DNA from 3 places in the Streptosporangium sp. NBC_01639 genome. Region 1 is predicted to be linked to each of the others. Evidence: riboswitches for the same ligand, from Rfam matches in the RefSeq annotation. Region 1 holds a riboswitch; each other region holds the start of a gene.
The links. Region 1 has a riboswitch for S-adenosylmethionine ahead of OHA77_RS22065 (aminotransferase class V-fold PLP-dependent enzyme). Riboswitches for the same ligand answer to the same signal wherever they lie in the genome.
Positions count from the first base shown of each region.

Region 2: it holds a riboswitch for S-adenosylmethionine, as region 1 does, so the genes downstream of both, thrC (threonine synthase) here and OHA77_RS22065 (aminotransferase class V-fold PLP-dependent enzyme) in region 1, are expected to answer to the same signal.
Region 3: it holds a riboswitch for S-adenosylmethionine, as region 1 does, so the genes downstream of both, OHA77_RS09615 (glutathione S-transferase C-terminal domain-containing protein) here and OHA77_RS22065 (aminotransferase class V-fold PLP-dependent enzyme) in region 1, are expected to answer to the same signal.

Region 1 is NZ_CP109272.1:4,823,874-4,834,272, reverse strand. It holds gene OHA77_RS22110 (SAM-dependent methyltransferase) at 1-530, shown strand, start outside; gene OHA77_RS22105 (DUF397 domain-containing protein) at 695-898, opposite strand; gene OHA77_RS22100 (helix-turn-helix domain-containing protein) at 885-1,733, opposite strand; gene OHA77_RS22095 (GntR family transcriptional regulator) at 1,885-2,133, opposite strand; gene OHA77_RS22090 (hypothetical protein) at 2,288-3,094, shown strand; gene OHA77_RS22085 (hypothetical protein) at 3,081-3,314, shown strand; gene OHA77_RS22080 (cytochrome P450) at 3,431-4,630, opposite strand; gene OHA77_RS22075 (NmrA family NAD(P)-binding protein) at 4,693-5,526, opposite strand; gene OHA77_RS22070 (TerC family protein) at 5,605-6,369, opposite strand; SAM riboswitch class IV at 6,508-6,623, shown strand; gene OHA77_RS22065 (aminotransferase class V-fold PLP-dependent enzyme) at 6,677-7,984, shown strand; gene OHA77_RS22060 (NADH-quinone oxidoreductase subunit D) at 8,002-9,198, shown strand; gene OHA77_RS22055 (DUF3180 domain-containing protein) at 9,383-9,850, opposite strand; gene folK (2-amino-4-hydroxy-6-hydroxymethyldihydropteridine diphosphokinase) at 9,847-10,347, opposite strand; gene folB (dihydroneopterin aldolase) at 10,344-10,399, opposite strand, start outside.
Region 2 is NZ_CP109272.1:5,084,881-5,095,279, reverse strand. It holds gene groL (chaperonin GroEL) at 1-2, opposite strand, end outside; gene OHA77_RS23280 (cold-shock protein) at 344-544, opposite strand; gene OHA77_RS23275 (MoaD/ThiS family protein) at 863-1,138, opposite strand; gene thrC (threonine synthase) at 1,161-2,453, opposite strand; SAM riboswitch class I at 2,468-2,608, opposite strand; gene OHA77_RS23265 (S1 family peptidase) at 3,024-4,538, opposite strand; gene OHA77_RS23260 (S1 family peptidase) at 4,826-6,307, opposite strand; gene OHA77_RS23255 (S1 family peptidase) at 6,603-8,102, opposite strand; gene OHA77_RS23250 (S1 family peptidase) at 8,412-9,911, opposite strand; gene OHA77_RS23245 (S1 family peptidase) at 10,177-10,399, opposite strand, start outside.
Region 3 is NZ_CP109272.1:2,153,957-2,164,355, reverse strand. It holds gene OHA77_RS09655 (DegT/DnrJ/EryC1/StrS family aminotransferase) at 1-94, shown strand, start outside; gene OHA77_RS09650 (dihydrodipicolinate synthase family protein) at 16-1,092, shown strand; gene OHA77_RS09645 (hypothetical protein) at 1,109-3,079, opposite strand; gene OHA77_RS09640 (amidohydrolase family protein) at 3,207-3,926, shown strand; gene OHA77_RS09635 (amidohydrolase family protein) at 3,923-4,699, shown strand; gene OHA77_RS09630 (DegT/DnrJ/EryC1/StrS family aminotransferase) at 4,696-5,892, shown strand; gene OHA77_RS09625 (enoyl-CoA hydratase-related protein) at 6,004-6,777, shown strand; gene OHA77_RS09620 (DUF402 domain-containing protein) at 6,793-7,293, opposite strand; SAM riboswitch class IV at 7,346-7,458, shown strand; gene OHA77_RS09615 (glutathione S-transferase C-terminal domain-containing protein) at 7,496-8,440, shown strand; gene OHA77_RS09610 (FAD/NAD(P)-binding protein) at 8,484-10,238, shown strand; gene OHA77_RS09605 (ABC transporter substrate-binding protein) at 10,293-10,399, shown strand, end outside.

The sequences.
Region 1 (10,399 bases):
TCGATCCCGCCACCGGCGCCGAACGGCTCGGAGACAGGCCGCAGGAGACCGACCTGGCCTGGCTGTCTTGCTGGTGGCCGATGCGGGCGGTGGGCGAACGGGCCGAGATCGGCAGGCCCCGCGACGAGGCCTGGACCACGGTGATCGTACGGCTGGCACGCGGCCGGGCGATCGCGATCGACTACGCACACCCGGTGGACGACCGCCCGCCGTACGGGACGCTGACCGGCTACCGCGACGGAGCGGCCGTGGCGCCCGTGCCGGACGGATCGTGCGACATCACCGCGCACGTGGCCCTGGACGCCTGCGCCGCCGCCGGAGAGCGCGCCGGAGCCGCCACGACGGCCCTGACCACCCAACGGCAGGCGCTGCGCGCCCTGGGCGTCACCGGGACCCGCCCACCCGTCGACCTCGCCCGCACCGACCCGCGCGGCTACCTCCAGACCCTGGCCAGATCCTCACAGGAGGCGGAGCTGATCGCTCCCGAGGGGCTGGGCGGCTTCGGCTGGCTCACCCAGGACCGGCTCTGACCGATCGCCTCCAGATGAGCCGAATCCATGTGATGCGGCTCTTCCAGGCCCGTCAACCACCACTAGCGGAGACCCGACTACGCGGTGAACCTCCGGTCGTGCGGAAACCCCCGAGGTTCGCCGCGAAATGCCGCCCGGCGGCGTGCCGCCGGGCAAACCCGCGATCAGAGATCTCCGTCGCGGACGCTCTTGAGGAAGTCATGCCAGACCGCCGGGGTGAAGGTCAGCACCGGACCGGACGGATCCTTGCTGTCGCGCACGGCGACGACGCCGGGCAGGTTCGTGGCCACCTCCACGCAGTTGTCACTGCTTCCGCCGCTGTAGCTGCTCTTCCGCCATGTGGCATCAGCCAGGTCAGAGGGTGGCATGGTCGCTCCTTACCGCGACGATGAACGCCGCAGACTCCTCAGGGGACAAGCACACGCGAGCGAGGCGCTCGAACGTCAGCTTAAGGTTCCGTACCTGATCCGTCGCCTCCACATAGACATCCCCGCCTGGACATCCGGTGTAGCCCACGTCTGGATCTTCGGCGTCGAACGACAACAGAGAGAAGGCGCCCTCCAGACCGCAATGCGCACCGACCCGGAGCGGCAGAACCTGAATCGTGACATTGGGCCGATCCACGACGTGGAGGATGTCTTCGAGCTGGCGAGCCATGACGCCGGGCGCTCCGACCGGACGGCGCAGAGCGCATTCATCCATGAGGACGTGCAGCCTGGGCGCCTGCGAACCGAGGAGACTGATCTTGCGTGCCATTCGAGCCGCCACGTACCGCTCCAACTCGGCAGTGACCAGTTTCGGTCGGGCCGTGCAGATGAGCTCACGAGCGTAATGCTCGTTCTGCAGCAGACCCGGCACCAGCAGCGGTTCCCAGGTGCAGATGGCCGTCGCCTCGGACTCCAGCCCGACGTAGGCACCGGCGAACACGTCACTGTAGGCGGTCCACCAGCCGCGACGGCCGGCGTCATGACCGAGCTGGATCAGTCCCGCCTTCATGGACGGGTCCACGCCATACAGATCGCAGGCGCCGGCGATGTCCGTACCGCTGGGCATGGTCCGGGCGTTCTCGATGCGGCTCAGCTTCGCCGTGGACCAGCCAAGCCGCGTGGCCACCTCCTCCAGCGTGAGACCCGCCTTCTCGCGGAGCCCTCGCAATTCACGACCGAGGCGGCGATGCCGCACAGTAGGACCCGTGGAAGCCATGCCGCCAAGTCTGCCTGATTCTGGTCACCTCACGTAAAAGAAAAGTCACGCAAGGTGCTTGCGATCATGTAAATTGCACGCAACACTTTGGGGAATCAACCGATCACAAGAGGTGACAATGAAGCGAAGGCGCACGAGGGGCACTCCGTCATCATTGATGAGCTGTGGTCGGGTCCGCCACGAAGTTCCCCAGCCCCCGAACGGCGTAGACGACTCCTTCTTCGCGTAGCCGCACCAGGACTTTGCGGGCCGTGCCGCGAGCGACACCGAACTCCTGGACGATCTGATGCTCGCTCGGGACCTGCTCATCGACGGCGTAGACGCCCCCGTCGATGCGCTGTTTGATGACAGCCGCAATCTGAACCCACCGCGGCTGGTTAGCGCGCCATTCGATCACCACAGGGATCACCGTAGATCTCCGTGACGAACCTGAGATACCCAGGGAGAACTCAGGTTCACCATGGTGAACCGTAGTGAGGATGCGACAAAAACCGGACCCGCCAGGACGCTTGCGACGCCTGACGGGCCCTTGATCAGGAAAGGCCTCCTGACCCATGACCAACCCTACTGTTCCGGTCCTCGACCGGCAGGCGGTGAGCGGCTGCGGCTGCTTTGCCGACGATCCGCCGATGCCGATGGGATGTGCCCTCTGCGGCCACCCGCCCCACGCCCACGGCTGCCCCGGCCAGGCCGCCGATCACGACTACGCGCAGCCGTCGGGCGCGTTGCTGGCCGAGCGCCTGGAGCTGCGCCATCGGCTCGGCCTGGGCCGGGTCCTGCCCGCCTACCGGCCTCCCGCCACCGTGGCCCCCACCGAAGTGATCCCACTGGTGCCCGCCCAGCGCCGCACCGAACCGCCTGCGCTCCCCGCACCCGCCATATCGGCGCCGGCACCCGTGCCCGCCGCACCAAAACCCGCTGTACCGGCGCCGGCACCCGTGCCCGCCATACCGAAGCCTGCCGCACCGACACCACCCGCACCCGCCGGTACCGACACCACCCACACTGACGCCTGCCGCACCGACGCCGCTGCCCAGGCCGACGCCCCGCCGTGTGCGGCACCCGGCACCCGCGCTCCGGCCCGCTGCCGGCGCACCGCCCTGGCGCGACGACAGACGGCGACCGGCGAAGCGCAGCCCGCGAGCGATCCCCCACCGCCACCGCTCTCACGACGCCGGAACCGCTCCGCCCGCACGCTCATCGCCCGTCTCGTACGGCGCGGCTCAGACGTTTTCGCCCGCCTCGTACGGCGTACCTCAGCCGTTTCTTCCTCACCCCACAGGGCGGGTCCGGCCGGTCGTCGCGAGCGCCGGCCGGACCCTCGACCGGACACAGGAGGTCCGATCCATGGAACACCCTGAATCTGCCGCACCCGCTTCGGCGATCCCCGGTTGGCGGGTGATCCGCAGCGACGCCGGACGCTACTGGGCCAGCCGCGAGGAGCCCTTCGCCGACGACTCGGCCTGGGGCCGTCCGCCCTTCCGCACCGTGGACGCCGACACCTTCGACAGCCTCCGTGCCGAGGTCACCCAGCAGGAAACGGCCGCCCAGGAGGCCTCCGAACACCAGGCCGGACTGTGAACCGGGAAGGCGGCCGGACAAGAGGGAGAGGAGAGGGTGTCGTGATCGGGCGTCCCGCCCGCGTCGTCCTTGACCGGAGCCGATCGCCCTGGAGGGCTGGGAGGTGAACGGGTGACTCAGATCTGCACCTCAAGGGAGGTGAGCCCCCGGATGACGTAGCCCGGCCCCCAGGTCGGCTCGGCGGCGAGCGCCAGTTTCGGGGCCCTGCGCAGCAGCGCGCCGAACGACTCGGCCAGCTCGATCCTGGCCAGCGGGGCGCCCAGGCAGAAGTGGATGCCGGCGCCGAAGGAGATGTGCGGGTTGTCGGCCCGGCCGACGTCGAGGCGGTCGGGGTCGGCGAACACCTCGGGGTCGCGGTTGGCCGAGCCGAACAGCAGCGCCACCTCCGTACCGCGCGGAATGTCCACCCCGCCCACGGTGATGTCCTCCAGCACCCAGCGCTCGAACATCTGCAGCGGGGTGTCCCAGCGCATCAGCTCCTCGATCGCAGTGGGCAGCAGGCCGTGGTCGGCGTGGAGCCGTGCCAGCTCGGCCGGGTTGCGGAGCAGCGACCACCAGCCGTTGCCGGTGACGTTGACGGTGGCCTCGTGCCCGGCGTTGAGCAGCAGCACACAGGTGCCGACCAGCTCCTCCTCGGTGAGCCGGTCGCCCTCGTCGGCCACCAGGGCCAGCGCGCTGATCAGGTCGTCGCCGGGGTCGGCCCGGCGGGCGCGGGCCAGCCCGACGAGGTAGTCGGAGAACTCTCCGGCGGCGCGCACCGCGGTGTGCTGGGCTTCGACCGACGGGCTGAGCTCGTACATCCCGCAGATGTCGGCGGACCAGGGACGCAGCAGGTGCCGGTCGGCCTCGGGCACGCCGAGCATCTCGGCGATCACGGTGACCGGCAGCGGCTCGGCGACCTCGGCGATCAGGTCTCCGCCGCCGCGCTCGACGAATGCCTCCACCAGCTCCCCGGCCATCCGGGCGACCTTGGGCCGGAGCGCCTCGACCATGCGCGGAGTGAACGCCTTGGAGACCAGCCGCCGCAGCCGGGTGTGGACCGGCGGTTCGACATCCAGCATCCCGGCCCGGACCACCCGCCAGAAGGGGTCCTGGAACTCGGGGTCGTCCGGCCTGCCGAACTCGGCGTGGGTGGCGACATGCAGGTAGGAGCGGCCGAGCCTGCGGTCGCGCAGCAGCGCGTTGACGTCGGCGTGCCGGGCGATCAGCCACTGGCCGGTCGGCTCGAAGAAGCTGACCGGCCGCTCCCGCCTCAGCTCGTCGTAGACGTCGTAGGGATGGGCGACGAATTCCGGATTCCAGGGATCAAAGAGCACGTAAACATCGTAATGTTCGCCGCGATCAGCGGGTGGCTCCGCCCCCGCTTGTGAAACGCGGCTCAGCGGAAGTCGTCGACGTGCTCCTCGGCCCACTGGCGGAACGTCAGCGCGGGTCTGCCCAGCAGGCGCTCCACCGTGTCGGTCACCCGCTCGGGCGTGTCCACGAAGGCCCGCCACGCCCGCAGCCTGGCCTCCACGAACTCCGCGTTTCCCCAGGCCGCCGTCAGTTGCTCGCGCGCCACCTCCGGCGGCAGTTCCTCCCACCGCACCTCGCGCCCGATCGCCTCACCGATGATCCTGACCTGGTCGGCCTGGGTGAGCGACTCGGGACCCGTGATCACGTACGCGGCACCCTCATGTCCGTCAGAGGTGAGCGCCTGCACGGCCACCGCCGCGATGTCGCGTTCGTGGATCAGCGATCTGCGAGCCTGGCCGTACGGCATGCGCACGACCCCCTGCCTGATCTGGCCGGCCCAGGCCAGCGTGTTCGTGGCGAAGTCGATGGCCCGCACGAAAGTCCAGGCCAGGCTGGACTTTCTGATCAGCCGCTCGATCTCCTGATGGAAGATGGCGGGCCGCTCTCCGTCCGCGAGGTCGGCCACGTCGGCCGACAGGTACGCGACCCGCTTGGTGTGCCCGGCGATCACTTCCACCACGCGGGGCTCCACCGGAATTCCCGGCCACATCAGATAGACGCCGTCCACATCGCGCAGCGCGGGCTCCAGCGTCTCGGGTGACGAAAGGTCACCGCGTACGGCCTCCACCTCTCCGGGCAGCGCGGCCGTGCCAGGGTCGCGAACCAGCGCGCGTACCTCCACCCCAGCCTTGACCAGCGAGGACACGACGTGCTTGCCTACATTGCCGGTCGCACCGGTCACCAGGATTCTGCTCACGGGTCCGACCGTAGAACCTCAACCGCAGTTGAGGTCAATTCAACGGGTCGCGCCGACGCCATCCGTTCGAAACACGGCTCAGGACTCGGTCTTCTGGTCCGCCTCGTAGCGCTGGTGCAGCTCGACCGGCTGCTCCCCGTTCGTCTTGCTGCGCAGCCGGATGTTCAGCAGCTCCACGGCGAGCGAGAACGCCATCGCGAAGTAGATGTAGCCCTTGGAGATGTGCTGTTCGAACCCCTCGGCGATGAGCACGACGCCGATCAGCACCAGGAACGACAGCGCGAGCATCTTGATGCTCGGGTGCTTGTCCACGAAGCGGCTGATCGGGCCGGAGGCGAAGAGCATCACGATGACCGAGACGATGACGGCCGCGACCATGACGCCCAGTTCGTCGACCATGCCGACCGCGGTGATCACCGAGTCGAGGGAGAACACGATGTCCAAGACCATGATCTGCAGGATCACCGCGGTGAAGGAGGAGGCGACCTTGGCACCGGCGTGACCCGATTTGCCCTCAAGGCTGTCGTGCATCTCGAAGACGCTCTTGCCCAGCAGGAACAGCCCGCCGAAGATCAGGATCAGGTCCCGTCCCGAGATCGGGTGGCTGAAGACCTCGAACAGCGGCGCGGTGAGCTTCACCACCCATGACAGCGCCAGCAGCAGTGCCAGCCGACTGACCAGGGCGGCGAGAAGACCCAGCTTGCGGGCCTTGTCACGCTGCTCAGGCGGGAGTTTCCCGGCCAGGATGGAGATGAAGATGATGTTGTCGATGCCCAGGACGATCTCCAGGCCCACGAGGGTGACAAACCCTATCCAGATCTCCGGGTTGGTCACCCAATCCATCGTCCACTCCTTCGTCAGGCGTCACCGGGGTTACAGCCTCGACGAACGAGAGGCCTCACGAGTTCCTCAATAAGGATCACATCGCGCTCTTTTCGCATTTGCGGAGCCGGGCCAAGAGTCGGTTATAGTTCCCCTGTAGGTCATGAGTGCCAGTGACAAGCCCCGGCTCGCTGGCCGGCAACCCTCGCGTCCGCGGCGGGGTGCCCCGGGTGAGGACCTGGTCCGACACGAGGTGTGTCGGGCAAGCGCGGGCTCCACGCACCAACGCCATGGCTTGGGGTCCGATGACCTCTCAAGGAGCCTTGGCGTGTCCGCATTGACGATCTTCACTTCCGCCGCCGCCGTCGAAACCGCCGAAACGACCGTCCCCGCGACCCGCGTGTCCGACGACCGGCGCATCCCCGCCGTGCTCGGCTCGGACCTGGAGGTCCCGGTCAGGGGAGGCCGGCTCGTCCGCTACGCCAACCTCGACTACGCCGCCAGCGCGCCCTGTCTGGAGCCGGTCAGCGCCGCCGTCGCCGCCGCGCTCCCGGCCTACTCCAGCGTCCACCGCGGTGCCGGATACGCCTCCCAGCTCACCACGGCCCGCTACGAGCAGGCCCGGCACACCGTCCGCGCCTTCGCCGGGGCACGCCCGGACGATGCGGTGATCTTCACCCGGAACACCACCGACGCGACCAACCTGCTGGCCCGCAGCCTGCCCGCAGGCACCACCGCCGTGGTCTTCGACACCGAGCACCACGCCTCGCTCCTGCCCTGGGCCGACGCCGTACGGCTCGCACCCCCCGCCTTCCCCGGCGAGGCGGTCCGCGCCGCCGACGAGGCGCTGGCCGGGATCGACGGCCCCAAGCTGCTGGTCGTGACCGCGGCCTCCAACGTCACGGGCGAGCTCTGGCCGATCGCGGCCCTGGCCCACATCGCGCACCGCCACGGCGCCCGCATCCTCGTCGACGCCGCCCAGCTCGTCCCGCACCGCCGTCTCAACCTGACCGCGCTGGACCTGGACTACGTCGTCTTCTCCGGCCACAAGCTCTACGCCCCCTTCGGGGTGGGCGCCCTGATCGGCCGTGCCGACTGGCTGTCGGAGGCGGAGCCGTACCTGCGCGGCGGCGGCGCGGTGAAGGCCGTCGACGACGACGGGGCCGAGTGGCACACCGACCCCGAGGCCCGGCACGAGGCGGGCACCCCCAACGTCCTCGGTGCCATCGCCCTGGCCGCCGCCTGCGACGCGCTGACCGCCACCGGCTGGACCACGTTGCTCCGCGAGGAGGAGCGTCTCATCGGCCGCCTCCGGACCGGGCTCCGCACCGTCGAGGGCGTCCACGAGCTGGCCCTGTGGGGGCCGGACCACCCCCGCGTCGGCATCGTCTCCTTCGTGGTGGACGGCTTCACCGCCCGCGAGGTCGCCGAGGTCCTCTCCGGGACGTACGGCATCGGTGTGCGCGACGGCAAGTTCTGCGCCCACCCCTTCGTCCGCCACCTCCTCGGCGCCAAGGACGGCGGCTGCGAAGACGTCACCGCCTCCGCCGTCCGCGCCTCGATCGGGATCGGCACCACCACCGAGCACGTCGACCGTCTGGTCGCCGCCCTGCGGGATCTTGTCTCACGGAGCTGACGTGACAGCATGGTCGTATGACTGACCGTCGTGCCACGGGCGCGCCCCGGGAGATCAGCGTGGGCCTCGGCGCCGGGGCGGACGCCGTGCACGCGACGTCCGGCAAGGAGCTGGCCACCGAGGACATGGTCCTCAACATCGGGCCGCAGCACCCGTCCACACACGGGGTGCTGCGGTTGCGCCTCACCCTGGACGGGGAACGGATCAGCGCGGCCGAACCGATCGTGGGCTACATGCACCGCGGTGCGGAGAAGCTCTTCGAGGTACGCGACTACCGGCAGATCATCGTGCTGGCCAACCGGCACGACTGGCTGTCGGCGTTCGCCAACGAGCTGGGGGTCGTGCTCGCGGTGGAGCGGATGCTCGGCATGGAGGTGCCGGTCCGGGCCGTCTGGATGCGCACGCTCATGGCCGAGCTCAACCGGGTGCTCAGCCACCTGATGTTCCTCGGCTCCTACCCGTTGGAGCTCGGCGCGCTCACCCCGGTCTTCTACGCGTTCCGGGAGCGCGAGACCCTCCAGGCCGTGATGGAGGAGATCTCCGGCGGGCGGATGCACTACATGTTCAACCGGGTCGGCGGCCTCAAGGAGGACGTGCCCGAGGGGTGGACGCACCGCGCCTCACGTGCCGTCGCGGACGTGCGGCGGCGGCTGCCCGACATCGAGAACCTGATCGCCGGGAACGAGATCTTCCTGGCCCGCACGCTCGGGGTGGGCGTGCTGGATCGCGAGACGATCATGCAGTACGGCGTGAGCGGCCCGATCGCCCGTGCCTCCGGGGTGGACATGGACCTGCGCAGGGACGAGCCCTACCTCGCCTACGGCGAACTGCCGGTCCGGGTCGTCACCCGGTCGGCCGGAGACTGCCACGCCCGGTTCGAGGTGCTGCTTGAGCAGGTGAAAGTCTCCCTGGACCTGGCCGACGCCTGCCTGGAACGGCTCGGGGGGCTACCGCAGGGGCCGATCAACCAGCGCCTGCCCAAGGTGCTCAAGGTCCCCGAGGGACACACCTACGCCTGGACCGAGAACCCGCTCGGCATCAACGGCTACTACCTGGTCTCCCGCGGCGAGAAGACCCCCTGGCGGCTGAAGCTCCGCTCGGCCTCCTACAACAACGTCCAGGTGCTGCGCGAGATGCTCCCGGGCAACCTGCTGGCCGACATGGTCGCCATCCTGGGATCGATGTTCTTCGTCGTGGGCGACATCGACAAGTAGCGGAAGCGGACGGCAGGGCACACCGTCCTGACCGGACAGCCGGACACGGTGGTGGGGCGGCTCCCCTGTGGCATCCGGACCACGGCGGGACACGGCCCCCTGTGGCATCCGCACCGGTGGGACGCGGCCTCCTGCGACATCCGCACCGGTGGGACATCGAGGAACGCCCCCGGCCGGCGGCCGTTCACATCGCGCCAGGGACCTGGCGATCCTCTTCGGGGTCCTTCGGCACCCTGCAGCAGTGCTCCAGGTAGAGGGCGGCGCAGATCAGCACCACACAGCCGAGGAACGAGCCTCCGGTGCTGAAGAAGTCGCGCTGGGGGATGCTCTGCTCCAGCATGTCGGCGGTGTAGAGGGCGAATCCGGCGAAGAGGCCGCCGAAGATCGCCCCGCCGTACGCGGAGGCCTTGGCGAGGGCGGCCAGCCGCGCCACGGCCAGCGGCTCGACGGGCTTGGTGTCACCCCTGCGCTCGATCCTGGCCTTCGTCATCCAGCCGGTGTAGATCTCACCGATCGCCAGCAGCAGCACCGTGGGGGTCGCGGTCCACGGCATGGTCGGCAGGGATGAGTAGAGGGGCCTCAGCAGAGCCCAGGTGACGACCGCGAACACGACGACAAGACCGACGAGCACGCCCGGACGGGTGGGCTTCACACGGGCCTCTGCAACGTCAGGTCGGCGCGGAGCCGTACGTCGTCCTGATCGAGCCCGGCCAGGAGGTCGGCGACCCGCCGACCGGACAGTGTCGCGTCGGGGTCGGCCTGCAACCAGGGCACCAGCACGAACGCGCGCTCGTGCGCCCTGGGGTGCGGCAGCGTCAGCTCGGGGTCGTCCGAGACGATGTCCCCCGCCGTGATCAGGTCGACGTCCAGGGTGCGCGCTCCCCAGCGCTCGGTACGGACCCGGCCGAAGGCGTTCTCCACGCCCAGAGCGCGTTCGAGGAGCGCCCGGGGCTCCACGGTGGTGGTCTGCGCGATCACCACCGCGTTGAGGTACGGTCCCTGCTCGGGACCGCCGACCGGCTCGGTCTCGTAGACCGGTGACACGGCGACGAAGTCGAGGCCGGGCGCGTCGAAGAGGGAGTCGAGTGCGCCCTGCAACGTGTCGAACCGGTCACCCAGATTGCTGCCGAGCGCCAGCACGACCCTCATGTCCGGCTCCGGGTGATCGTCACGATCACGTCGTCGAACGGTAGGGGGATCG
Region 2 (10,399 bases), 260 kb from region 1:
ATACGGCTAGACCTCCCAAACGCAGGGTGGCTTGCACCGGATCGAGCCGACGCCCGCGACGGCATGTGAACCCGCGACTCCGTTCGGCGGGTCCCATCGTCTCGATCCAGGGTTGGCACTCTCCAACGGGGAGTGCCAACGAACTGTTTAGCACTCTACCCTGCCGAGTGCAAGCGACGGCGCCCTGACCTGCGTCCAGCTTAGGACGGGAACCCGGATTGACAGCGAAGGCCCGGCGCGCCGATGGGGGCGGCGCGCCGGGCCGACACGCAGGAAGATCCGCGCGGACTGCGCTGCCACGGGATCTGCCGGCATTTCCCGACGAATGGACGGAACGGCTGCGTCAGACCGCCCGGACGGATTCCGCCTGGGGACCCTTCTGGCCCTGGGTGACCTCGAACTCGACCCGCTGGCCCTGTTCGAGGGCACGGTAGCCGTCCATCATGATCGCGGAGTAATGGACGAACACATCCTTACCACCGTCGACCGCGATGAAGCCGTAGCCCTTGTCCGCGTTGAACCATTTGACGGTGCCTTGCGCCACTTCCGACTCCTCTTACTGGACTTGAGGACACCGCCCATTCCTCTCGCGAAGTCCTCAATCTTCGAGGCATGGACATCGCCTACGTCGATCGTTATCGACCATACCTGTGAGACACCGTGGGGCAACAGAGTCAATCCGCAGACTGCTTATTTACATGCGCATTCAAGGTCGGAACCATGTTTTGCTGAGCGTTTGTTCAGTCAAAAACCAAATCACGTTCACCAGCCACATAAGTGGACTCGCGCCACAGAACACGACACCCGCACGCGGTCAGACCGGGTGCGGGTGCGGATGGAGGGGTGGTGCGGGCGCTAAGGATCAGCCTCCGGCGACCGCCGGAATGATGGAGATCTGAACGCCGGACGGCGTGGCCGTGTCAAGGTTCTCCGCGAAACGGACGTCCTCATCCCCGACGTAGACATTGACAAAACGTCGAATCTTGCCCGTTTCATCAAGAATGCGCGCGCCGATACCGGGGAAGTCGGCGTCGAGCTTCTGCAGAACCTCGCGCAGCGTCGCCCCCTCTCCGCCCACTTCGGAGGAGCCGTCGGTGTAAGTCCGGAGAATCGTCGGAATCCGCACAGAAACGCTCATAGTTCAGCACCTTTCACAATTTTTAGGCGATAGCCGTACGGAATGCGTCGAGAGACGGACGGATGACGGCGGTGGGACGTGCCTGGTCCGCCACCGCGTCGAGGGTCTTGAGGCCGTCACCGGTGTTGAGGACCACGGTCTCGGCATCGGGGTCGATCCGCCCGGAGGCGACCAGCTTGCGCAGCACCCCGACGGTGACGCCGCCCGCGGTCTCGGCGAAGATCCCCTCGGTCCTGGCCAGCAACCGGATCGCGTCGACGATCTCGGCGTCGGTGACGTCCTCCACCGCGCCGCCGGTGCGCCGGGCGATGTCCAGCACGTAGGGGCCGTCCGCCGGGTTCCCGATCGCCAGCGACTTGGCGATGGTGTCGGGCTTGACCGGGCGGATCACGTCATGACCGGCCTTGTAGGCGGCGGAGACCGGGGAGCACCCCTCGGCCTGAGCAGCGAAGATCTTGTACGGCTTCTCCTCGACGAGGCCGAGCGTGATCAGCTCCTTGAAGGCCTTGTCGATCTTCGTGAGCTGGGAGCCGGACGCGACCGGGATGACGATCTGGTCGGGGATCCGCCAGCCGAGCTGCTCGGCGATCTCGTAGGCCAGGGTCTTGGAGCCCTCGGCGTAGTAGGGGCGCAGGTTGACGTTGACGAAGCCCCACTTGTCGCCCAGTTCGTCCCCGATGAGCTCGGAGCAGAAGCGGTTCACGTCGTCGTAGGTGCCCTCGATGCCGATCAGCTTGCCGCCGTACACCGACGCCATGACGATCTTGGCCTGCTCCAGATCCGAGGGGATGAACACGCAGGCGTCCAACCCGGCCCGGGCGGCGGCGGCGGTCACCGCGCCGGCCAGGTTGCCGGTGGAGGAGCAGGACAGGGTGTGGAACCCGAAGTTGCGGGCCGCCTCCACCGCGATGGCCACCACGCGGTCCTTGAAGGAGTGGGTGGGGTTGCCGGAGTCGTCCTTGATGTGCAGCGAGCGCAGACCCAGCTCGCGGGCGAGGTTGCCAGCGTCGACGAGCTTCGTCCAGCCGGGGTTCATGTTGGGCTTGGTGGCCACGTCCGCCGGGACGGGCAGCAGGGAGCGGTAACGCCAGATGTTGGCCGGCCCCTCGGCGATCTGCTCACGGGTCACCCGCCCGAAGTCGTAGGCGATCTCCAGGGGCCCGAAACACTCGACACAGGCGAAGTCGGGACCGAGATCGTAGCGGGCACCGCACTCGCGACAGGACAGGGCAGCGGCGGGGCCGAAGCGCCGGTTGTGCGTGTCTCCGACACGACCGATCGAGGTGGTGGGGGTTACAGTGCTTGCGAGCGCCATGAAGCGAGGCCTTTCCCTCATCTTCGTCTGCGACCACCCTGGTCACAGACCGGAATTGGCACCTGTCCCGGCCGAGCTCGTCAGATCACGAGTCTGGAACCGGGAGGGTTGCCGGGGCTTCGCAGGGCCGGTCCCTCCACCCCTCTGGATGAGCAAATATTCAGTTAGGACCTGACGAGCAGGTCTTACGCACTCTACCTCGCCTGCACGCCATCCTGACCAGATGTCTCACTCTGCAAGATGCAGCGTGTTACCTGCCGGACAAGTTCGTCGGGGCCGCCGAGTTTCGCACGAACCGTTCGCACCTGCCTGGGCCTGCTCACCTCATACGGCTCCGGCTATCCGACCGTCGCCGTGGGCACCTCGCCCACTTCGGCCGGGGCGTCTCTTCCACCACCGCCGGCCTGCTCTGGCTCTCGTCCGCCGACGGAACGGACGGAGCTCCCGCCGGACGGATGATCGTCGATCGCCCGTCCGGCGGGAGTTCCGTTCCGCGGCCTCCACCGTGATCAGCACCCCGAGACTGCGGTCAGCCGTCGGGGCGACCGCAAGAGGTGGCGCCAGGGTGGGTCATGGCGCGTTGTATGCCAGGGAGTAGGCGCCGGAGCCGCTGAAGGCGGTCACGCGATAGCGGTAGTAGCCGGCCGTGCCGGTGTAGGTGATCTTCTCGTCGGGCCCCGGGCTGTCGGAGGTGGCGACGGTGGCCCAGCTCCGGCCGTCCCACCTCTGCAGGTAGAGGTCGAAGTCAGTGCCGTCGGGGCCGTCCAGGCAGCCGGAGTGGAGACCGCGGGCGGTCGATTGGTAGTAGCGGCTACCCGGCTGGTAGCCGGACTGACCACTGGTCAGCGTACCGGTGACGGTCCTGGAGTAGCCGGTGCAGGCGCCGGGGGTCGTCGTCGGCGGAGGCGGCGTCGGGGTGGCGCCACTGCTGGCCGTCAGGGTCAGTCCGTAGGCCGTGAGGATCTCGCCGACCGGCTGGAAGTAGGTGACGCCCCCGGAGGTGCAGTTCCCGGAGCCGCCGGAGGTGACCCCTTGTGCCTGGTCCACCGAGATGAACGAACCACCCGAGTCGCCGGGCTCGGCGCAGACATTGGTCCGGACCAACTCGGTGATGGTGCCCTGGGGATAGGTGACGCTGGTGTTGCGCTGCTGGATGGTGCCGCAGTGCCAGCCGGTGGTCGAGCCGGACCGGCAGACCGACGCGCCCTCGATGGCATCCCGGGAACCGGCGACGTTCACCGTCCCGCCCGTGCCGTTCTTCACCACCGGCTTGGGCGTCCAGTCGGAAGTCACCGCGACCCAGGAGTAGTCGCTGCCCGGGAAGGACGACCCCCGGAAGATGCCCTGGGGGCTCTGGTTGAAGCCGGTGGTGGTATCGCCCTCCTTACCGCAGTGCCCCGCGCTGACGAAACCGTTCTGGGTCCCCTTGGTCGCCGAGAAGCCGATCGAACAGCGGGACGCCGAGCCGATGTAATAGGCCTCGCCGCCCACCAGGTCGGAGAGCGGCTGGGGCCGCTCGACAGACGACACCACCCGTACAGCGACCGGATCCACATCGGAGGCCTGGATGACATCCTCGGTCGTCGAGGGCGCGTCGGACAGGATGACGACCTTGTTGGTCTTCACGTCGACATAGCGCACCAGCCCGCTGTCGTCGGCGGACAGCGCCGCGTCGACCTCGTCGATGATCGCGTCGAGCTGCGTCAGCGACCGGCTGACCACCTCACCCCGGGCACCCGCGGCGGCGATCTGCGAAAGGTTGTCCTGATCGGTGGTGGCCACCACGAGGGTCTGCCCGAGGTCCCCCGTGAACCAGGAGCCGGCGAATTCGGTGCCGAGCCCACTGCGGAGCCGTTCCGCGACCGGGGTCAGGCGGGTCTCGTTGAGCAGCCGGGCCTGGGCCTGCTCCCTGGTGAGATGGAGATCGCGCTGGAGCGCCTCCAGCATGCCCGGCGGCGGTTTCAGCGCGGCCGGAGCCGCCGCCGTGCCGGCCGACAGGGGGCGGGCGACGGCCGGAGCGGCCGCCAGAACAAGGGCGGTGATCGCCAGAACGCATCCGGTGGTGACGGTATGTCTGCGGGTCATCGGTCTCTCCTCGACCTCGGCTTTCCAAGCAAGAGGGGGGAGAGCGCCGCATACCACTAGTTGATCATGCGATAAGGGCAACACCACCCTAATCCAGCCGTTGCCGATCAAGACCACAGAAGCGACACGCCACGCGGGGCGCGATTTCCAGCGAGGTCCGGCGCCAGCCGGTCCCTGGCCGCTCCGGGGCTTCCTGCCGCTCCGTCAGGATCACCAATCCCAGACATCACCGGGGTGGCCTGGCAAGGAATTGACCGGAGCGGCAGGAGCGATGAAGCCCAGACGGCTTACGGCGTCTTGTACTTCAGGGTGTAGGGACCGGAGCCCACGGAGGAGGTCACCCGATAACGGTAGAAGCCGGCCGCCCCGGTGTAGCCGATCTTCTCGTCGGGCGCCGGACCATCGGAGGTGGCGACGTTGACCCAGCTTCGGCCACTCCACTTCTGCAGGTAGAGGTCGAAGTCGGCGGTGTCGTTGGCGTCCAGGCAGGCGGAGTGGAAACCCCTGGCGCTGGTTGTGTAGTAGCGGGTCGGCTGGTTGACGGACTGACCGCCGGTCAGCGTGCCGGTGACGGTCCTCGGGTAGTCGGTGCAGGCGATCGCGCCCGGTGGGTCGCCGGCGACCAAAAGCGTCAGATCGTAGGCCTTGAGGATCTCGTTGATCGGCTGGAAGTAGGTGATGCCTCCAGCGTTGCAGTCGCCGGAGCCGCCGGAGGTGACCCCTTGCGCCTGGTCCACCGAGATGAACGAACCACCCGAGTCGCCGGCCTCGGCGCAGACATTGGTCCGGGTCATCCCGGTGATGGTGCCCTGAGAGTAGGTGACGCTGGTGTTGCGCTGCCGGATGAGACCGCAGTGCCAGCCGGTGGTCGAGCCGGACCGGCAGACCGACGCGCCCTCGATGGCCTCCCGGGAACCGGCGACGCTCACCGTCCCGCCCGTGCCGTTGTCCACCGCCGGCTTGGGCGTCCAGTTGGAATTCACCGCGACCCAGGCATAGTCGTTGTCCGGGAAGGACGACCCCTGGAAGGTGCCCTGGGCGGTCCGGTTGGCACCAACGGTGGTCCTGCCCGCCGTACCGCAGTGACCTGCGGTGATGAAACCGTTCTGGGCCTCCTTGGCCACGGAGAAACCGACCGAGCAACGGGACGCGGTACCGACATAGTAGGCGTCTCCGCCCACCACGTCCCCAAGGAGTCGGGGTGCTTCGGTGGACTGCACTGCTTGCACCAGGCTCGTGTTCACACCGGTGGCCTCGATGAGATCCTCAGTGGCTAAAGGGTCTGACGTGAGGATGACGATCCTGTTGTTCCGCACGTCGACGTAGCGAACCTTCCCCCCAGCCGTTGACTGCGCTGTTTCGATGACTTGCAGGGCCCTGTCGAGTTCCGCAAGCGGCCGCTTGACGACCTCGCCCCGAGCGCCCGCGGCAATGATCTGGGGAAGGTCGGCGGGGTCGGTGGTGGTCACCACAAGAGTCTGCGCAACCGTTCCCACGAACCAGGAGCCGCCGAAGCGGTCACCGAGCCTCTGGTGAAGCCCTGCTTCGACATCCGCCAGGCGGGTCTCGTTGAGCAGCCGGTCCTGAGCCTGCTCCCTGGTGAGATGGAGATCGCGCTGGAGCGCCTCCAGCATGCCCGGCGGCGGTTTCAGCGCGGCCGGAGCCGCGGTGTCGGTCGGCAGGGGGCGGGCGACGGCCGGAGCGGCCGTCAGAACAAGGGCGGTGATCGCCAGAACGCATCCGGTGGTGACGGTATGTCTGCGGGTCATCGGTCTCTCCTCGACCTCGGCTTTCCAAGCAAGAGGGGGGAGAGCGCCGCATACCACTAGTTGATCATGCGATAAGGGCAACACCACCCTAATCCAGCCGTTACCGATCAAGACCACAGAAGCCACACGCCACGCGGGGCACGATTTCCAGCCGAACCGCGGAGACACCGCGTCCTGCCAGATCCCCGAACCGGCTCCGACGCCTCCGTTCTCTGCCGCGCCGCCAGGTCGAGCCGCAGACGTCGCCGATGTGGTCGGGTCTGGGCGACCGGAGTAGCAGGGGGAGCGTGCCGGGTCACGGCATGTTGTATCCCAGAACGTAGGGGGTGGAACGGCTGGAGGCGGTCACCCGGTAGCGGTAGTAACCGGCCGTACCGGTGTAGGTGATCTTCTCATCGGGCCCCGGACCCGCGGAGGTCGCCACGGTGGCCCAGCTCCGGCCGATCCACTTCTGCAGATAGAGGTCGAGATCGCTGCCGTCGTTGGCGTCCAGGCAGGCGAAGTGGACACCATCGGCGGTCGACCGGTAGAAGCGGCCGTTCGGCTGGTAAACGGACCTTCCCTCGGTCAGCGTGCCCTCGGCGGTGTGCGGGTAGCCGGTGCACGTGCCCGTGCTCGGCGGCGGCGGATTGCCGGCGATGGTCACCAGGCTCAGCCCATAGGTCGTGAGGATCTCGTTGATCGGCTGGAAGTAACTCACACCACCGGAGGTGCAGTCGCCGGAGCCGCCGGAGGTGACCCCTTGCGCCTGGTCCACCGAGATGAACGAACCACCCGAGTCGCCGGCCTCGGCGCAGACATTGGTCCGGACCAGCTCGGAGACGTTGCCCTGGGCATAGGTGATACTCGCGTTGCGCTGCAGGATGAGACCGCAGTGCCAGCCGGTGACGGGGCCGGACCGGCAGACCGACGCGCCCTCGATGACCGGCCGGGAACCGGCGACGCTCACCGTCCCGCCCGTGCCGTTGCTCACCGCCGGCTTGGGAGACCAGTTGCCGTTGACACTGATCCAGGCGAAGTCACTGTCGGGGAAGGTCGACGCCTGGAAGATCCCCTGCTCCCTCCGATCGGCACCCGTGGTGGTCCTGCCCGCCGTACCGCAGTGACCCGCACTGACGAAACCGTTCTGCAGGCCACGCACCACGGAGAAACCGACCGAACAGCGCGTCGCCGGACCGGCGTAATAGGCCTCGCCGCCCACCAGGTCGGAGAGCGGCTGGGGCCGCTCGGTGGACGACACCACCTGCACCGCGACCGGATCCACACCGGAGGCCTGGATGACATCCTCGGTCGTCGAAGGCGTGTCGGACAGCACGACGACCTTGTTGATCCTTGCGTCAACGTAGCGCACCAGCCCATTACGGTCGGCGGACAGCGCCGCGTCGACCTCGTCGATGACCCCGTCGAGCTGCGCCAGCGACCGGCTGACGACCTCACCCCGGGCACCCGCGGCAATGATCTGGGGAAGGTCGGCGGCGTTGGTGGTGGCCACCACAAGAGTCTGCGCAACCGTTCCCAGGAACCAGGCGCCGCCGAAGCGGTCGCCGAGCCTCCTCTGCAGCTTCGCTTCGATCCCTGCCAGGCGGGTCTCGTTGAGCAGCCGGTCCTGAGCCTGCTCCCTGGTGAGATGGAGATCGCGCTGGAGCGCCTCCAGCATGCCCGGCGGCGGTTTCAGCGCGGCCGGAGCCGCCGCGATGCCGGCCGACAGGGGGCGGGCGACGGCCGGAGCGGCCGCCAGAACAAGGGCGGTGATCGCCAGAACGCATCCGGTGGTGACGGTATGTCTGCGGGTCATCGGTCTCTCCTCGACCTCGGCTTTCCAAGCAAGAGGGGGGAGAGCGCCGCATACCACTAGTTGATCATGCGATAAGGGCAACACCACCCTAATCCAGCCGTTACCGATCAAGACCACGGCAGCCACACGCCACGCGGGGCACGATTTCCAGCCGGACGCCGAGACACCGCGCCCTGCCAGATCCCCGAACCGGCTCCGACGCCTCCGCCTTCCCCTCAAGATCAGAAGCCATATGCACCGTGCAGGCGATGCCGGAGAAGCCGAACGGAGGAGTGGTCAACGACCGGAGTAGCAAGAGAGCGTGCCGGGTCACGGCCTCCTGTATCCCAGAACGTAGGGGGTGGAACGGCTGGAGGCGGTCACCCGGTAGCGGTAGTAACCGGCCGTACCGGTGTAGGTGATCTTCTCATCGGGCCCCGGACCCGCGGAGGTCGCCACGGTGGCCCAGCTCCGGCCGATCCACTTCTGCAGATAGAGGTCGAGATCGCTGCCGTCGTTGGCGTCCAGGCAGGCGAAGTGGACACCATCGGCGGTCGACCGGTAGAAGCGGCCGTTCGGCTGGTAAACGGACCTTCCCTCGGTCAGCGTGCCCTCGGCGGTGTGCGGGTAGCCGGTGCACGTGCCCGTGCTCGGCGGCGGCGGATTGCCGGCGATGGTCACCAGGCTCAGCCCATAGGTCGTGAGGATCTCGTTGATCGGCTGGAAGTAACTCACACCACCGGAGGTGCAGTCGCCGGAGCCGCCGGAGGTGACCCCTTGCGCCTGGTCCACCGAGATGAACGAACCACCCGAGTCGCCGGCCTCGGCGCAGACATTGGTCCGGACCAGCTCGGAGACGTTGCCCTGGGCATAGGTGATACTCGCGTTGCGCTGCAGGATGAGACCGCAGTGCCAGCCGGTGACGGGGCCGGACCGGCAGACCGACGCGCCCTCGATGACCGGCCGGGAACCGGCGACGCTCACCGTCCCGCCCGTGCCGTTGCTCACCGCCGGCTTGGGAGACCAGTTGCCGTTGACACTGATCCAGGCGAAGTCACTGTCGGGGAAGGTCGACGCCTGGAAGATCCCCTGCTCCCTCCGATCGGCACCCGTGGTGGTCCTGCCCGCCGTACCGCAGTGACCCGCACTGACGAAACCGTTCTGCAGGCCACGCACCACGGAGAAACCGACCGAACAGCGCGTCGCCGGACCGGCGTAATAGGCCTCGCCGCCCACCAGGTCGGAGAGCGGCTGGGGCCGCTCGGTGGACGACACCACCTGCACCGCGACCGGATCCACACCGGAGGCCTGGATGACATCCTCGGTCGTCGAAGGCGTGTCGGACAGCACGACGACCTTGTTGGTCTTCACATCGATATAGCGCACCTGCCCGCCCTGATGTGTGGACAGCGCCGCGTCGACCTCGTCGATGACCCCGTCGAGCTGCGCCAGCGACCGGCTGACGACCTCACCCCGGGCACCCGCGGCGGCGATCTGCGAAAGGTTGTCCCGATCGGTGGTGGCCACCATGAGAGTCTGCGCGACGTCTCCCGTGAACCAGGAGCCGGCGAACTCGATGCCGAGTCTCCTGCGCAGCTGCGCCTCGACCGGGGTCAGGCGGGTCTCGTTGAGCAGCCGGGCCTGCGCCTGCTCCCTGGTGAGATGGAGATCGCGCTGGAGCGCCTCCAGCATGCCCGACGGCGGTTTCAGCGCGGCCGGAGCCGCCGCGGTACCGGCCGACAGGGGGCGGGCGACGGCCGGAGCGGCCGCCAGAACAAGGGCGGTGATCGCCAGAACGCATCCGGTGGTGACGGTATGTCTGCGGGTCATCGGTCTCTCCTCGACCTCGGCTTTCCAAGCAAGAGGGGAGAGCGCCGCATACCACTAGTTGATCATGCGATAAGGGCAACACCACCCTAATCCAGCCGTTACCGATCAAGACCACGGCAGCCACACGCCACGCGGGGCACGATTTCCAGCCGAACCGCGGCTTGGGCGTCCAGGTGGAATTCACCGCAACCCAGGCGAAGTCATTACCCGGAAGGTCGGCGCCCGGAAATTCCCCTGAGCGGCCCGATCGGCGCCCGCGGTGGCTCTACCTGCCCACCGCAGTGGCCGGCGGCGATGAAGCCGTTCCGGACCCCTTGAGCGCGGAGAAGCCGACCGGGCAACTGGACGCGGTGCCGGCATGGCAGGCGTCGCCACTCATCGGGGCGGCGACGGGCTGGGGTAGTTCGTTGGAGAAGATCACCCGCACCACAGCCATATCCACACCGGCGGCCTTGAGGATGTTCACTATCGCTGCGACTCTCGAGGAG
Region 3 (10,399 bases), 2.7 Mb from region 1:
GTCTAGGCTCGCCGGATGCACATCGATTCACGGGCGGCCCTGCTGCGCGACCGGCTGCGCGGCATGCTGGTCGCGGCGGCGGCCACCCCCATGACCGCCGCGGGTGAGGTGGACCTCGACCTCGCCGACGCCTACCTGAGAGGCCTCGTCGCCGACGGGGCCGACGCCCTGGCCGTGCTCGCACACACCGGGCGCGGACCCTTCCTCGCACCGGAGGTCCGTGCGGGCCTGATCGGCCGTGCCGTCGCCACCGGCGTGCCGGTGGTCGTGGGAGTCGGTGGATCCCCTGGTACGGCGGGCGCGGAAGGACCGTCCGGCACGGAGGGCGCCAGCGGCTCTCCGGCCGCGGATCCGGGTACGGCGGCCGGTGCCGACGCGGTCCTCGCCCGGATGGTGGCCGAGGCGCGGACGGCGGCCGACCTCGGTGCGGACGCCGTCCTGGTGTTCCCCGCCGACGATCCGGTGGCCGCCCACGACGCGATCTGGCGTTCGACCGGCCTGCCGATGATCGCCTTCGACCTCTACGTCAGGCCCTACCCGGCCGACGTGCTGCGCCGGGTGGTCAGCCACCCCGGGGTCGCGGGGCTGAAGACGGCGCTGCTGTCGGACGCCATGGGCTGCCAGGAGGCGATCGCTCTCACCCGTGCGGCGGGCAGGCTCGCCATCACCGGCGAGGACCGGATGTTCGGCCCGTCGCTGCTGTGGGGGGCCGAAGCCGCACTGGTGGGCATCGCGGCGGCCCGCGTCGAGGTGACGGCGGAGGTGCTCCACGCCTTCACCGGTTCCGACCTGCGCCGGTTCGAGTGGGCGTCGGCGCGGCTCGACCGGCTCGCGGCGGCGACCTTCACCGAGCCGATGGAGGGGTATGTCCAGCGCATGCTCTGGCTGGCCGCCGCCGAGGGGCGCATCCCGGACAGCCACGCCCACGATCCGTACGGCCCCGGCCTGGCGGAAGACCGGGAGCTCCTGGTGGCCGGTGAGCGTCACGTCCGCTCGCGTACCGAGGAGGCCGGCGACCTCTCCGCCGGCCTCCTCGGCGAGGGCAGGCTGCCGGCGACCGGGCGGACGGAGCCGTCCGCGACGTCACCGTGAGCCGTCGCCGGTCCGGTCAGCGCCGGCCGGAGATCGCGATGCGGACGAGGTTCCGGCCGCGCAGGCCGTACAGCGCGCGACCCGACGGGTCGAGGGAGAGTTTCGGCTCCCCGCCGAACCACTCGCCCGCCAGGCCGCCGGCGATCGTCGTCGCGGTGAGCCGGGGCAGGTCGACCTTGTAGACGCGGTCGCCGTCGGTGCCGTAGGCCACGAGGCCGGTGACGACGAGTTCGCCGCCGCGGTCGGCGACCTTGGCGGTCCGGGTGACCTTGCGGCGCAGGAAGTCGTACTCGAACAACACACCTGTGTTGGTCAGGCCGTACAGGGCGAGAGGGGTCTGCCCGAGGGCGGCGACGTACTGCGCGCCCGGCACCGGTTCGAGCTCCCAGACGAGCTTGCGCTTCCGGAGGTCGAACGCCGCCAGCCGGGCCGTGGTGGTCACCGGCGGCAGACCGAGTCCCTCCTGGATGTTCGTGCCGAGGTAGGCCGTGCCGAGCCGGGTGGCTACCGAGTACACGCTCTGGCGCTCGACGACCGGCCGGTAGGTGTCGAACGCGCCGGTGCGCGGGGAGTACAGCGACAGCGCCCCGTTGATGTGCCCGGGCTCGGGCTGGGTGGGCATCACGATCAGCCCGGTCAGGGTGTCATAGGCCAGGTCGCGTGGCCGGTCCTGCTGGTTGCCGGTCCGGGCCAGCAGCCGCGCCGAGCTCTCGCCGGGCCGGTGGGCGTAGAGCAGCCCCTGGGTGTAGACGCCGAGATACGTGGTGTCCTTGAGCGTCAGCGCCGTCTTCGGCTCGCCCGGGATGCCCAGCCGGGTACGGGTCCCCGCGGCCACGTCGTGGATGTCGGCGCCGCCCTTCCCGCCCACGTAGACGTGGTGGCCGTCGGAGTGCACGGACATCGGCTGCTCGGGCGCGGCCCGGAAGCCGCGCTGGACGAGGCTGCGGTACTCCAGTGAACCGGTCGCCGGGTCGTAGACGAAGACCGCGCCGTCCTGGATGCCGTAGACGCGGCCGTCGTGGACCAGGAGCCGATGGGTGGCGGCCTCGGGATAGGCCACGCCGAGCGACTCGACCTCGCCTCCGGACAGCGGGCACCGGTACAGGGCACCCGACGGCCGGCCGGCGAAGTAGACGTAGCCGTCGTGGATGACCACCGAGGTCACGTACTTCTCCCCCGGGGCGGTCGCCTTGAGGATCCGGTGGTCGGCGGGGTCGGAGGTGGACAGCACGAGCACCTCGCCGGACGACGAGATGCCCGCCGCGAGGTGGGTCCCGGAGAGGGTCATGCTCGCCACGAAGTCCCGGCTCGCGAGCTCGGCCGGGAGGATCTCCCGCTTCGCGCCCGTGGCGCGGTCGATCGCCACCAGGTGGGCATGCGCGCCGACCCCCGCGTAGACGGTGGTGTCGTCGGCGGCGACGCTGCGCACGTACTGCTCGCCCGGCGTCGCGACACCCAGGTCACGGCTGGTGCCGGCGGCCGGGTCGTACTCGACCACCCGGCCGGTCGGCGACAGGCCCATGTAGACCTTGCCGTCGGGCGAGGCCGCCATGGCCCAGATGTAGTCGTCGGAGTAGCCGGCGGCCTTGGTGACGGTACCGGTGAGGGTGTCGAGCCGGTAGAGGTCGGAGGCGCCTCCGTGGGTGCCGATGTACACGTCGGTGCCGGTGGCGCACATCGCCCACACCCCGATGCCGGTGGGGATGTCGAAATGGGCGGTGACCGCGTCCGCGGCGAGGTCGTAGGAGCCCACCGCGTTGGGGGAGAGCCCGCGGGTGGCGGCGTAGAGGACGCCACCGGCGAACTCGGCGTTTCCCAGGGCGCTGGTGACGCTCGCAGGGCCGAGGTCGGTGAGCGTCCCCTCGGGTTCGCCCGTGGCTCCGTGGGCGGGCGCCGACGGGACGGCCGCCGAGACGGCGCCCGTGGCGACCGATCCCGCGGCGAGTTGGAGGAACCGGCGGCGGGGGATCGTGCGTGGGGGGATCATGCGTGCCTCCGAGAAGTTGGGTCGGGCGCAAGGTATAACGGCCCTAGCCGTAATGTCCATAAGCCTTTCTCTGGCATGCCGGTCAAGGCATTGACGCGCGTTTATCCGTCTGGGAAGATTTCGGTCCGTGCCGAAATTGACGGATCTGTCGGTGGTCGACGCCTGGCGCCTGGTCGGGCCCGTGCCGTTCGACGATCTCCCCGCCGATCCCCGGCCGGACATGGACCGGCTGGGGATCGAAGCGGCCTGCGTCACCCACACCCTCAGCCTTTACTCCGACCCGTCGGCCGGGAACGAGGCTCTGTTCGCCCTCGACGATCCCCGGCTGATCCCGGTGCCGGTGGTGGTCCCCGGGGTGCCGGGGGCGAGCGCCCCGGCGACCCTGGACGAGGTGCTCGCCTGGGACGTCAGGTTCGTGCGACTCTGCCCGGAAAGGCATAGGTTCGAGCTGACCGGCCCCGTCGCGCTGCGCTGGCTGGAGGCGATGGCCGGGCGCGACCTGACGGTGGCCGTCGACCTGGAGGAGACCTCGCCCGAGCGGCTCCGCACCCTGGCCGCCGCGCTCCCGCACCTGCGCGTGCTCCTGCTCAATCCCGGTTACCGGCGGCTGCGCGCGGTCGCCGAGCTGATGGCCGAGCTGCCGAACCTCTGGCTGGAGATCGGCACGGTCAACACCCAGCGCGGGGTCGAGTGGCTGGCCGAGCGGTACGGCGCGGACCGGCTGGTGTTCGGCACCGGCGCGCCGGTGCTCGACGACTGCGGGCCCCGGTTCCTCCTCGACCATCTCGACCTCACGCCCGCCGAGGTGGCGCTGATCGCCTCGGGCACCCTGCGGAGGCTGCTGTGATCCTCGACGCCCACGGACACGTCGGCGCCTGGCCCGACTTCCTCATCCCCGACCCCTCGGCCGCGGGGCTGGCCGCGATGATGGACCGGCTCGGCATCGCCGCGATGGGCGTCAGCGACCTGCTCGGTGTCGGGCCGGACGCGGTGGCGGGCAACCGCCGCGCCTTCGAGACGGCGGCGGCGCATCCCGGCAGGTTCGGAGTCTGGCAGGTCTACAACCCGCACCACCGCACGCCGCTGACCGATCGGCCGGAGGCCTGGGGCGTCAAGCTCCACCCCGACGTGCACCAGTGCCGCCTTGACGACCCGCGCTACGAGCCGGTCTTCGCCCTCGGGCTGCCGGTCCTCGCGCACAGCCAGACCGACTCGCCCTGGGGCGATCCCGCGCAGTTCGCCACGGTGGCGGCGCGCCACCCGGACGTGCCGCTGCTGATGGGCCACACCGGCCTGTGGTCGTACGGCTTCACCCGCGCGGCCCGGCTGGTGGCCGACCACCCGTCGGTGCTGCTGGAGGTCTGCGGATCGAAGATCACCGGTCGCTGGATCTCCCGTCTGGCCGCGCTCGCCGGGCCCGAGCGGGTGGTCTACGGCTCCGACGCCTGCTTCCTGGACCTGCGTGCCGGGCTCGGCCGGGTCGCCCTGGCGCCGCTCGCCGAGGTCGATCGCGACCTGATCCTGGGCGGTAACCTCGCTCGCGTCCTGGGCGACCGCCTGACCCTCCCGTCCTCCCCGTCACCGAGGGCCGGGATCTCCCCGCTGGAAGGAAACGGATGAAACTCGCCATCGACGGGGGAACCCCCGTCCGCTCCGCGCCCTGGCCGTCCTGGCCGCCTCCGCTCTCTCCCGCGCAGCGCGAGCTGGTCGGCGAAGTGCTGGAGAGCGGAAACTGGGGAGCCACCCAGGGATCCCGCTGCGCCGAGCTTGCGGCGGCGTTCGCGGCCCGGTCCGCCGTGTCGTACGGCACGGCGGTCGGGAACGCCACCCTGGGGCTGTTCGCCGCCCTGCGCGGCCTCGGCGTGGGGCCGGGGGACGAGGTGATCGTCCCGGCGTACACCTTCGTGGCCTCGGCCACCTCGGTCCTGCTGACCGGGGCGACCCCGGTGATCGTCGACGTCGACCCGGTGGACCTGCACCTGTCCGTGCCGGCCGTCGAGGCGGCGATCACCCCGAGGACGGCCGCGATCATGCCGGTCCACCTCGCGGGCAGCCCTGCGGACATGGACGGCCTGACCGCGTCGGCCGTACGGCACGGCCTGGCGGTCGTGGAGGACAGCGCACAGGCGCACGGCGCCGCCTACCGGGGCCGCCCGGTCGGCGGCCTGGGTGACGCGGGGGTGTTCAGCTTCCAGTCGAGCAAGGCCATGACCGCGGGAGAGGGGGGCATGATCGTCTGCCGGGACGAGGACGTCCACTCCCGCATCTGGTCGGTGTGCAACCTCGGGCGGCGGATCGGCGGTCAGTGGTACGGCCATCCCGAGGTCGGCTGGAACCTGCGGCTGACCGAGATCCAGGCGGCCCTGCTGCTGCCCTGGCTGGACCGGCTGGAAGAGGAGATCGCGCGGCGGAACGCGTTCTGCGTGGCGGTGGAGCGCGAGCTCGCCCGCCTTCCGGCGCTCCCGGCGGCCGGGTCCGGAGACGGCGGGCCTCCGGTGACCGTGGTGCCGCAGCCGCCCGGGACCACCCTGGACTCCCGGCATCTGCTCATGCTGCGGGTGAACGCCCCCGTCGACCGGGAGTTCCTGCTGGCCGCGATGGCGGCCGAGGGGGTGCCGCTGGAGGGCGGCTATCCGCCGCTCGGCACGATGGCGGCCCTGACGGACGCGGGCGCCCGGGTCGAGCCCTGCCCGTCGGCCGAAACCGCCTCGCGGACGGTGGTCTGGCTGCGGCAGTCGATGCTGATGGACGATCCGGCCGGCGCCTCCGACGTCGCCGAGGCGCTGGCCAGGGTGCTGGCCCGCCGGGGCTGACGGCGGATCCGGGTGGGGCCTCGGCCGATCGGTCGCGGACCCGTGTCGGCAGGGGCGTTGCGGAGAAGATGTAGAACATGATTCGGTAGGAGGCGGGCAAGGAGGCGGGAAATGCTGGATCTGGTGCTGTCGTCTGTCGACCGGGGCGTGTTGACGCTGACGTTCAACCGCCCGGACCGGCTCAACGCGTGGACCGACGCGATGGGGCGGCGCTACTTCGACCTGCTGGCCGAGGCCGAGAAGGACCCCGAGGTCCGGGTGATCGTGGTGACCGGAGCGGGGAGGGGCTTCTGTGCCGGCGCCGACTTCCAGACCCTCGACGCCATCCGGGACGGTTCCTACGAGAGAGAGCCGGACAGGCGGCCCCCCACCTTCCCGACCACGATCGGCAAGCCGGTCCTCGCGGCCGTCAACGGCGCCTGCGCCGGGCTCGGCATGGTCCACGCCCTGGTCTGCGACCTGGTCTTCACCGCCGACGAGGCCAAGTGGACCACCGCCTTCGCCCGCCGCGGCCTGATCGCCGAATACGGTCTGTCGTGGATCCTGCCCCGGCTCGCCGGTCAGGTGCGGGCCATGGACCTGTTGCTGTCCGGTCGCACGTTCACCGGTGCGGAGGCCTACGAGCTCGGCCTGGTCAACCGGTCGGTGCCCGGCGAGCACCTGCTGGCGGAGGTCCGGGCGTACGCCCGCGAACTGGTCGCGCACAGCTCCCCGGCGTCGATGGCCGTGATCAAGCGTCAGGTCTGGGGCGACGGGAGCCGGACCATGGAGGCGGCGGAGACCGCCGCCGTGCGCCTGATGGCCGAGTCGTTCGGCCGCCCGGACTTCGCCGAGGGGGTGGCCAGCTTCGTCGAACGCCGCGCCCCCGACTTCCCGCCGCTGTAGGCGTCTGCGCGGCTCTCAGGTCACCTGGGAGAGCCAGTGGGGGGCGGCTCCGAAGGGGGCGGAACCCGCGGTGACGGCCTTCATGAGCCGGGCGGCCGTGGTGCGGGCGTTCTCGATGACGTCCGGGGGATAGGCGTAGCGGACCTGGTGCTCGGCGAACTCGTCCTCGTCGTCCAGGATGATCCGGCCGTCCCGCATGCGGATCACGTCGAGGTCGAGGTCGACCATGGTCACCTGGCCGTCGCTCCACTGGGGCACCGTCGCGATGTCGCAGTAGATCTCGGTCTTGTTCGGTGCGGCGTTGAAGTTGGCCGTCCACCAGGCGTCGCGAGGGAGGAGCAGCACGAACGCGTGCTGCCAGGTGATCGGGGGCTCGGTGCCCTTGCTGCCGGTGGTCCCCGCGGGGCAGCCCGTCCAGACGCCGTGCTCGTCCTCGCCGAGCAGCCGGGCCCGATGGTTCCAGTGCAGCGAGCCGTCGTATTTCCGATAGATCACATTCACCATTTCATGCGACATCCCCCGACAATAAGGCTTGACAGAGATCTATGCATTTCCTACCTTCTAACTAGGTTAAGAGTGTCAGTGCAGAGCCCCGGCTCACTGACCGGCAACCCTCGCGCCGCGGCGGGGTGCCCCCGGGGAAGACCGGGCGGCACGGTGGGCGTGCCGCAAGCGCGGACCCCTCAACGGGTCACCGAGGCATGCCTGGGAGCAGCACATGTCCGAGATCACACTTACCTATGCCGGTCCCGTGGACTTCGACACCTACGGCCGTTACCGGCCGGGTGGCCGGCCCGGTCCGCGCTACCCCTTCCAGGGGCGGATCACCGTGGACGGCACCGGCGAGTTCCCCGCCGAACCCGGGCGCTACCACCTCTACGTCGCGGCGGTCTGTCCCTACGCGCAGCGCGCGGCGATCGTGCGATCCCTCAAAGGGCTACAGGACGTGGTCTCGCTGTCCTATGTGGACGACGAGCGCGACGGTCGCGGCTGGGCGTTCCGGGAGCGGCGCGGAGCCGACCCGGTGAACGGGTTCGCCACGCTCCGCGAGGCCTACGAGGCGACCGAGCCGGGGTTCGACGGGCATGTCTCGGTGCCGACGCTCTGGGACAGGACGTCCGGGCGGATCGTCAGCAACGACTTCCCCGACATCACGATCGACCTGGGCACCCGGTTCGGCGGTGACCCGGACGTCGACCTCTACCCCGAAGAGCTCCGCCCGGAGATCGACGCGCTCAACGTCAGGATCTACGAATACGCCAACACGGCGGCGGGCCGCATCGCCTCGGCCACCACCGAGGCGGAGTACGGCGCGGCGCGGCGGGCGGTGATCTCCTTCCTGGAGGAGCTCGACGCCCGGCTCGCCGACCGCAGGTTCCTGTTCGGCTCGGGGATCACCGAGGCGGACGTGCGGCTCTGGCCGACGCTGCTCCGCTTCGACCTGAGCGACAATCCGGCGGCCGGGATCAGCGAGCGCCCGCTGACCGCCTTCCCCAACCTCTGGGCCTACGCCAGGGACCTCTACCGGCACCCAGCCTTCCGCGAGAACACCGACTTCACCGCCATCACGGCCCCCGCCGCCGCGGAGACCGCCGCCTGGCGGATCCGGGTGGCCCCGCTCCACGCCGACTGGGACGAGCCGCACCGCAGAGCCGCCGTATGAAGCCGCCGCAGAGGACCGCCGCGTCACCGGGCGGGGGGACCGCATGAGCGCCGCCATCGCCGTCGTCGGAGCCGGGCCGACGGGCACCTGCCTGGTGGAGCGGATCTGCGCCAACGCCGCCGACCTGCTCGACTGGCCGTCGCTGGACATCCACGTCATCGACCCCTACCCGCCGGGCGGCGGCCGGGTCTGGCGTGCCGAGCAGCCCGAACTGCTCTGGATGAACTCCACCGCGGCCGACGTGACGCTGTTCACCGACGAGTCGGTCCAGTGCCGGGGCCCGATCCGCCCCGGCCCCTCGCTGGCCGAGTGGCTCGGCGGCGACCCCGGCAGGTTCGCCTCCCGGCCGGTCCAGAACGCCTACCTGTCGCACGTCTTCCAGCGTGCGGTCACCACCGCCCCCCGCGGCGTCCGCGTCCACGTCCACGCCACCCGCGCGCTGGACCTCACCGACATCCCCGGTGGGCAGGCGGTGACCCTGGAGAACGGCCGGACGCTCGAAGTGGACGCGGTGATCCTCGCCCAGGGGAACGGCGACGTGACCCCGACCGGGCAGGAGCGGCAGCTGGCGGGCGTGGCCGGTCGCGACGGGCTGCTCTACCTGCCCACCGGCTACACCGCCGACCTCGACCTGGATCAGGTGCCCGCCGGTGAACCGGTGATCGTGCGGGGCATGGGGCTGGCCTCCGTCGACCTGATGGTGCTGCTCACCTCGGGACGCGGCGGCCGCTTCGTCCGCGAGTACGACGGGGAACTGGTCTACCTGCCCAGCGGCCGGGAGCCGCTGCTGCAGATGGGGTCGCGCCGCGGTGTGCCGTACCACGCGAAGACCGGATACCCGTTCCGGGGCGCCCGCCCGCCGGTGCCGCGCTTCCTCACCGCGGCGGCACTGGGCGAGGGGCCGTGGACCTTCCGCCGGGACGTGTGGCCGCTGGTCGCCAAGGAACTGGGGTTCGCGTACTACCACGAGCTCATCACCGCCCATCCGAGCCGGTCCCGGGTGAGCTGGGCGGAGTTCGAGGAGGCGTACGCGGCAGAGGAGTGGCGCAGCGCCGGGATGCGGGCACTGATCCGCAGGGCCGTACCCCGGTACCTGGACCGGCTGGACTTCGATCGGCTGGATCGCCCGCTGGAGCGCATGCGGTTCGGCGACTCGGCGGGACTGCGCAGATGGATGAACGGCTACCTGGGCGCCGACCTGGAGCGGCGCTCCGACCCGGCGCACAGCGCCGACCACGCCATGATCCTCGGGCTGCTGTCCGTCTACGGCGTCCTCGCCGAGCTGGGTGTCTCCGACCCGTGGTTCCACGGCTTCTTCAGTTACCTCGCCAGCGGCCCGCCCGGTCCCCGGCTGGAGGAACTGCGGGCGCTCGCCGCGGCGGGCGTGGTCACCTTCCTCGGCGCGGACCTGAGGGTCGAGCACCGTGACCGGAGCTGGTGGGCCCACAGCCCCACCGTCCCCGGCGGGGTGGCGGCCAGGACCCTGATCGAGGCCCGGCTGCCCGCACCCAGCGTGAGCCGGGCCACCGATCCGCTGATCTCCGCACTCCGTGACCGGGGCGAGGCCGGCGAGGACTCCGGGCTGCTGAAGGTCCGGCCCGCCGACCGGCGCGTGCTGGACCGGTCTGACGCCCCCCACCCCCGCAGATTCGCCTTCGGCCCGTGGGTCGCCGGTGGCCGGGCCACCGGCGGATTCGCCCGGCCCGGGCTCAACGCCCCGCTTTTCCGGCACGCCGACGCGCTCGCCCGACTCGTGCTGTCCGAGGCCGTCACCACCCAGATCAGACATGTCGCCTGAGCCGCCTGAGCCGTTCGAGCCGTTCGAGCCGTCCGAGTCGTTGAGGAGAAGAGCGTGAAGGTGAGATGGGGTGTCCTGACCCTGGCCGGGGTGCTGGCGATCACGGCCTGCGGAGCCGAGGCGCAGTCCCCGACGGCCGCGGCCGGCGGCGGTGACGGCGG